2 linked regions of the Pararoseomonas sp. SCSIO 73927 genome follow. The protein of the gene in region 1 binds, or shares a complex with, the protein of each later gene. Links are inferred from orthologs where the notes say so. Each region holds a gene or a part of one and is shown in the gene's direction. Other genes may lie near its edges. The genes, in order: tsaE and tsaD.

What was found.
Region 2: the proteins of tsaE (region 1) and tsaD are in contact, whole or in part, in a crystal structure (PDB 6N9A), measured with the Thermotoga maritima proteins. The link is inferred for Pararoseomonas sp. SCSIO 73927 from one-to-one orthologs. Residues at the interface, in WP_004082108.1 of Thermotoga maritima: Leu37, Gly38, Lys46, Lys57, Val59, Lys60, Ser61, Thr63, Phe64, Thr65, Leu66, Met67, Val69, Pro71, Tyr82, Arg83, Leu84, Asp86, Asp88, Phe89, Asp93, Ile128, Asp130, Glu131, Arg134; in WP_004082750.1 of Thermotoga maritima: Cys10, Asp11, Arg49, His50, Leu82, Gly84, Gly135, Gly136, Glu154, Thr155, Leu156, Asp157, Asp158, Ser159, Glu162, Asp165, Lys166, Arg169, Leu170, Tyr175, Lys213, Thr214, Leu217, Tyr218, Gln221, Arg222, Asn324.

The regions. Positions count from the first base shown.
Region 1 is NZ_CP146232.1:754,468-757,467, reverse strand. What follows is about bases 193-2,887. They hold tsaE (tRNA (adenosine(37)-N6)-threonylcarbamoyltransferase complex ATPase subunit type 1 TsaE), read left to right. Parts: upstream 193-1,146; coding sequence 1,147-1,629; downstream 1,630-2,887. Other genes in these bases: VQH23_RS03565 (nucleotidyltransferase family protein), read left to right, coding at 2,632-2,887; VQH23_RS03570 (phosphotransferase), read left to right, coding at 1,619-2,635; VQH23_RS03580 (hypothetical protein), read right to left, coding at 803-982; VQH23_RS03585 (hypothetical protein), read right to left, coding at 193-760. Also shown: VQH23_RS03590 (NAD(P)/FAD-dependent oxidoreductase), read right to left, coding at 1-90; more of VQH23_RS03585, read right to left, coding at 179-192; more of VQH23_RS03565, read left to right, coding at 2,888-3,000. UniProt on the Escherichia coli protein: Required for the formation of a threonylcarbamoyl group on adenosine at position 37 (t(6)A37) in tRNAs that read codons beginning with adenine.
Region 2 is NZ_CP146232.1:3,340,393-3,343,606, reverse strand. Bases 306-3,214 are described here. They hold tsaD (tRNA (adenosine(37)-N6)-threonylcarbamoyltransferase complex transferase subunit TsaD), read left to right. Parts: upstream 306-1,197; coding sequence 1,198-2,232; downstream 2,233-3,214. Other genes in these bases: VQH23_RS15550 (NAD(P)H-dependent glycerol-3-phosphate dehydrogenase), read left to right, coding at 3,083-3,214; VQH23_RS15555 (23S rRNA (adenine(2030)-N(6))-methyltransferase RlmJ), read left to right, coding at 2,262-3,086; hemC (hydroxymethylbilane synthase), read right to left, coding at 306-1,149. In the rest of the region: VQH23_RS15570 (uroporphyrinogen-III synthase), read right to left, coding at 1-100; more of hemC, read right to left, coding at 136-305.

The DNA.
Region 1 (3,000 bases):
CATCCGGAGCATGCCGCACTCGAACACGGCGAAGAGCCCGGCGGGGCCGGCGCCGATGATGGCGACGTCGGTCTCGATATGCGCGGTCATGGCGTCGGCACGTCCCCCGATGGCGATGAGGGGTGCGGTGATACAGCGGGCGGGGAAGGGGGGGAAGCTTGGGGAAGCCTCCTCCCGGTCAGGGCCCGGCCGGCTCCGGGGTGGTCCCCAAGGTGCTCTCGGTGGCGTTCATCGTCAGCAGCCCGGCCGCCAGCCGCGTCAGGTAGCGCGCGGCGCGCAGGCGGACCGCGGCCTGGCTGGCCGCGCCCTTCGGCGCGTCCTCCGGCAGGGTGCAGCCGGCGAGGGTGATGGCGCTGCCGACGATCCGGGCCTCCAGCGCGGCGGCCAGAGCCTCGGGCGCGGCCTCGCGGGGGAATTCCGTGTCCACGGCCTCGCCCGCGCGGTCGATCTCGGCCTCCACGCGCTCGTCATCGGCCAGGACGGCCATGATCTCGGCGGGCGGGTCGGGATCCTCGCCGGCCCCGATCGCCATCAGGCCAATGGCGCCGACGAGCATGTGCATGGGGCCGGAATCGTCGCCATCCCTGGCGAAGGCGCCGTAGGCGACGGCCAGCGCCGCCTCGCCGAGCACGACCCGGCTCTCCGGCTCCATCGCGTCGATGACCTGGGACTCCTCTCCTCCCGGCAGCCCGCCCTCCCCGAAGGCGCGGCTGACGGTGGCGAGGGCCTCGAAGAGTTTCAGCTCGGACGCGCTCGGCATCAGCCCCCTCCCCCAATCAGTTCCAGCCGTCGGTTCGGGACGTCAGTTCGGGCGGACGCGGTCGACGGCGCGGTCCACGGCGCGGCCAGTGCGCTCCACGGGGCCGCTCGGCGGGTCGATGGTGTCGCGGGCGCGCTCGCCGAAGGTGCGGTCGTTGCCGGTGCAGGCGGCGAGGGTGCCGAGGAGCAGCATCGGCATCAGGGCGGCGCGGAGAAGGCGCATCGGTTCTCTATCCTTGTCCCGGGCGTCCCCCTCGGGCCGCCCTTCCCGGGCCTAACCGGCCGGGCTGCCCTTCGGTTTCCACGGGCCTGTCCGGGAGGCCCGCCCGGTCGGGGCCGGGAGGCGCTTGCCCCGGCCGGGGGCGGGAGGGCAGATTGGGGGCGCCGATGACCGCCCCGATCACCCTTTCCCTGCCGGACGAGGCGGCCACCGTCGCGCTCGCGGCCCGGGCCGCGCGCCTGGCCCGGCCGGGGGACGCGATCCTGCTGGAGGGGCCGCTGGGGGCGGGGAAATCCGCCTTCGCCCGCGCCTTCCTGCGCGCGGCGGCGGGGGACCCGGCGCTGGAGGTGCCTTCGCCGACCTTCACCCTGGTGCAGTCCTACGAGCTCTCCGGCATGGCGGCCCACCACATGGACCTCTACCGCCTGGAAGGGCCCGACGCCCTGCCGGAGCTGGGCTGGGAGGAGATGCGGGAGGGGATCGTGCTGGTGGAGTGGCCGGAGCGCCTCGGGGCCTGGGCCCCGCGCGGCGCGCTGCGGCTGGCCCTGGCGCAGGCCGTAGAGGCGGACGCCCGCACCGCCATCCTCTCGGGCTGGGATCCTGCCCGCCTCTCCGCCCTCGCTGAAGTGCCGGTTGCGAATGACGCCTGACGCTTTCCTCGCTGCCCACGGCTATGCCGGGGCCCGCCGCGCGCCCCTGCCGGGGGATGCCGGGCATCGCCGCTACCTTCGCCTGGCGGGCGGGCCGCGCCCGGCGCTGCTGATGGACGGGTCGGGCGCCGCCGCCGTCGGGCTGGCCTCGGCCGAGGCGGACCTGCGGGCCTTCATGGGGATCGCGGCGCATATCCGGAGCCTTGGCCTCTCGGCGCCGGAGGTGATCGCGGCCGATCCGCCCTCCGGCCTGCTGCTGCTGGAGGACCTGGGGGAGCCGACCCACGCGGCGTTGCTGGATGCAGGGGCGGAGCCGATGCCGCTCTATCTCGCCGCCGCGGAGGCGCTGGCCGCGCTGCACGCCGCCCCGCCGCCGCCCGGCCTGCCGGCCTGGGAGGGGGAGGCCATGGCGCGGGCCGCCGCCGCCACCTTCCTGGACTGGTGGTGGCCCGCAGCGATGGGCGCGGAGCCGACGGCGGCACAGCGCGAGGGCTTCCGCGCGGCCATCCGCGCGATGCTGGCGCCCTTCGAGGGCGCGGGGGGCTTCGTCCACCGCGACTTTTTTCCCGCCAACCTGCTGCCGGTGGACCGTGCGGGACCGGCCGGGGTGGGGATCATCGATTTCCAGGACGCCGGGCACGGCCACCCGGCCTACGACCTAGTGAGCCTGCTGCAGGACGCCCGGCGCGACGTGGCGGAGGATGTGCGGGAGGCCGCCACCGCCCGCTACATGGCGGCCCGCCCTGGGCTGGATCGCGCCGCATTCGGGGCCGCCACCGCCGCCATGGCCGCGCAGCGCCACCTGCGCGTGGCCGCGCTGTGGGTGCGGCTGGACCGGCGGGACGGGAAGCCGCAATACCTGGTCCACGGCCCGCGCTGCTGGCGGCTGCTGGGGGAGGCGTTGCGCCACCCCGCCACGGCGCCGCTGGCCGCCTTCCTCGACGAGCACGTGCCGCCCGCGCGGCGCGGCAATCCCACCACCGCCACCACGGAACACGCCGCATGATCCGCCTCACCCACGGCATGGTCCTCGCGGCCGGGCTCGGCACGCGGATGCGGCCGCTGACCGAGGCCGTGCCGAAGCCCTTGCTCGCGCTGCGCGGACGCTCCTTGCTGGACCACGCGCTGGACCGGCTGGACGAGAACGGGGTGCACGACGTCGTGGTGAACGCCCACCACCTGGCCCCCCAGGTCGTGGCGGCCTGCGAGGCGCGGAAATCCCCCCGCTGCACCGTGCTGGTGGAGGAGGTGCTGCTGGAGACGGGCGGCGGAGTGCGCAACGCGCTGCCGCATCTGGGGCAGGAACCCTTCGCCGTGGTGAACGGCGACGCCTACTGGCTGGACGGCCCCACCCCTGCGCTGGCGCGGCTG
Region 2 (3,214 bases), 2.6 Mb from region 1 along the record:
GCGCCAGCACCGGCCGCCATCCCAGCGCAGCGACCCTGGCCGCGGTCGCGGCGGCGCCGGGCTCCGGCCGGGTGATGAGGCAGGCCAGGGTTTCGGGCACCCGGGCGGCATTGCTGCCCGGCTCGGCCAAGCGGATCAGCCGAAGATGTCGGCCGGGCTGTCGGCGCGCAGGCTGTCGCCGAGCTCGGCCCCGATCGCCTCCGCATCCGCCACCGCGCCGTGCAGGCCCCGCTTCAGCAGGAAGGAGCCGTCGGGCCGCGCCACCAGCCCCGTCAGGTGCAGGCGCCCGTCCGGCAGCAGCCGAGCATGGCCGCCGATCGGCGTGCGGCAGGAGCCGTCGAGCGAGGCGAGCAGCGCCCGCTCCGCGCGGGAGACGGCGCGCGCCTCCCGGTCCTCGATCCCGCCGAGCAGCTCGTGCAACTCCGTGTCCTCCTCCCGCACCGTCACGCCGATGATGCCCTGGCCGGCGGCCGGCACCATCGCCTCGGGGTCCAGGATCACCATGCCCGGCGGAGAGAGGTCCATGCGGCGCAGCCCGGCCAGCGCCAGCAGGGTGGCGTCCGCCTCCCCCTCCGCCAGCTTGCGAAGCCGCGTCTGCACGTTGCCGCGGATCATCCCAACGGCCAGGTCCGGGCGGGAGTGCAGGATCTGCGCCTGCCGCCGCAGGCTGGCCGTCCCCAGCCGGGCGCCGGCGGGGATGCTGCCGATCGGGTCCGCCGGGTCCAGGGCCGCCATGCCCGGGCCGGGAATCAGCACGTCCCGGCTGTCCTCCCGCTTCAGGGTGCAGGCCAGCACCACCTCCGGGGGCATCTCCGTTTCCAGGTCCTTCAGGCTGTGGACCGCGAAGTCGATCCGCCGGTCCAGCAGCGCCTCGTGGATCTCCTTGGCGAAGAGGCCCTTGCCGCCCACATCCGCCAGGCGCCGGTCCTGGATGGCGTCGCCCGAGGTCTGGATGACGTGCTCCTCGAAGGCGCCGGCGTTGCGCAGCACCGGGCAGAAGCGCAGCACCATGTCCAGGAAGCAGCGCGTCTGCCACACCGCCAACGGCGAGCCGCGCGTGCCGACGCGCAGCGGCAGGCTCCGCATCTGCGGATGCGGACGCACTCGCGAGGTACCCGTCGGGGCCTGGGCAGGGTGGGCAGACGACATGGCGGCGTCTTAGAACCGCGCCGCGAAACGTGGAAGGCATGTGACGGAATGGACCTCAACGGTCCCGTCCCCGGACCCATCCTGGGAATAGAGAGCAGCTGCGACGAGACGGCCGCCGCCGTGCTGGCGCCGGACGGCACCATCCTGGCCGAGACGGTGTTCAGCCAGACCGAGGACCACGCCCGCTACGGCGGCGTGGTGCCGGAGCTGGCCGCGCGCGCCCACCTGGCCCGCCTGCCGGACCTGGTGGCGGAGGTGCTGGGCCGCGCCGCCGTGGCGCCGGGCGACCTGGGCGGGGTGGCGGCCACTTCCGGGCCGGGACTGATCGGCGGGCTGATCGTCGGCGCCGGCTACGGCAAGGGCCTCGCCATGGCCCACCGCCTGCCCTTCGTGGCGGTGAACCACCTGGAGGCCCATGCCCTGACGCCGCGCCTCCCCGGCCTGCTGCCGGAGGGGGCGCGCTTCCCCTACCTCCTGCTCCTTCTCTCCGGAGGCCACTGCCAGTGCGTGGCGGTGGAGGGGCTGGGCCGCTACCGCCGGCTGGGCACCACCCTGGACGACGCGGTGGGCGAGGCCTTCGACAAGGCCGCGAAGCTGCTCGGCCTGCCCTGGCCCGGCGGCCCGCACCTGGAGCGGCTGGCCGGCGAGGGCGATCCCACCCGCATCCCCCTGCCCCGCCCCCTGATGGGCCGGGCGGGCTGCGACTTCTCCTTCTCCGGCCTGAAGACCGCCGTGGCCCAGGCCGTGGCCAAGGGGGGCGACAGGGCGGACATCGCCGCCGCGTTCCAGGCCTCCGTCGCCGCGGTGGTGGCGGACCGCGCCCGCCACGCCCTCGCCATGGCGCCCGGCTCGACGGCCCTCGTCGTCTCCGGCGGCGTCGCGGCCAATACCGGCCTCCGCACCGCCCTGGCGCGGGTGGCGGAGACGGCCGGGCTGCCCCTGGTCGCCCCGCCCATCCGCCTCTGCACCGACAACGCCGTCATGGTCGCCTGGGCGGGGATCGAGCGGCTGCGCGCGGGCCTGACCGACCCCTGGGACCACGCCCCCCGCCCGCGCTGGCCGCTGGACGAGCTGACCGCCTGAGATGAACGAACACCGATGAACCCCCGCGCATGAACTACAGGCACGCCTTCCACGCCGCGAACTTCGCGGACTGCATGAAGCACGCCCTGCTCCACGCCCTGGTGGCGGCGCTGGCCCGCAAGCCCGCGCCCTTCCGCGTGCTGGACACCCATGCCGGCATCGGCCTCTACGACCTGCAATCCGAGGAGGCCCGCCGCACCGGGGAGTGGCGCGATGGGATCGGGCTGCTGGAAGGCGTGGCGGAAGGTCCCCTGCTGCCCTGGCTGGAGGTGGTGCGATCCTTCCCGCGCGGCACCTATCCCGGCAGCCCGGCCCTGATCCGGGCCATGATGCGGGAGGATGACCATCTCGCCCTCTGCGAGCTGCACCCGGAGGACGCCGAGACCCTTCGCGCCGCCTACCGGGGCGACCCGCAGGTCTCCGTCCACCGCCGGGACGCCTACGAGGCCCTGGCCGCCCTCACCCCCTTCCCCGAGCGCCGGGGCCTCGTGCTGATGGACCCGCCCTTTGAGCGGGAGGGCGAGTACGAGCGGCTGGTGGCGGGGATGGGGAGCGTCGCGCGCCGCTTCCGCCCGGCGGTGCAGGCCGCCTGGTACCCGGTGAAGCACCGCGCCCCTGTTCGCGCCTTCCACGATGCGCTGCGGGAATCCGGCCTGCGGGACGTGCTGGCCCTGGAGCTGTGGCTGCGGGAGCCGACGGACCCCACCCGGCTGAACGGCAGCGGCCTCGTCGTCCTCAACCCGCCCTTCGGCTTCGCGGACACCGCCCGCGCCATCCTCGCCGCCCTGGGCGCGGCTTTCAGGACCAGCGAGCCCGGGCAGGGCTGGACCGTGACGGAGATCGTGCCGGAATGAGCGGGGATGCGCAGCCGGCCGGGAAGCTCGCCGTGATCGGCGCCGGCGCCTGGGGCACGGCGCTGGCGATCCAGGCGTGCCGGGCGGGCGGGGAGGTCTCCCTCTGGGCGCGGGACCCGGCGCGGGCC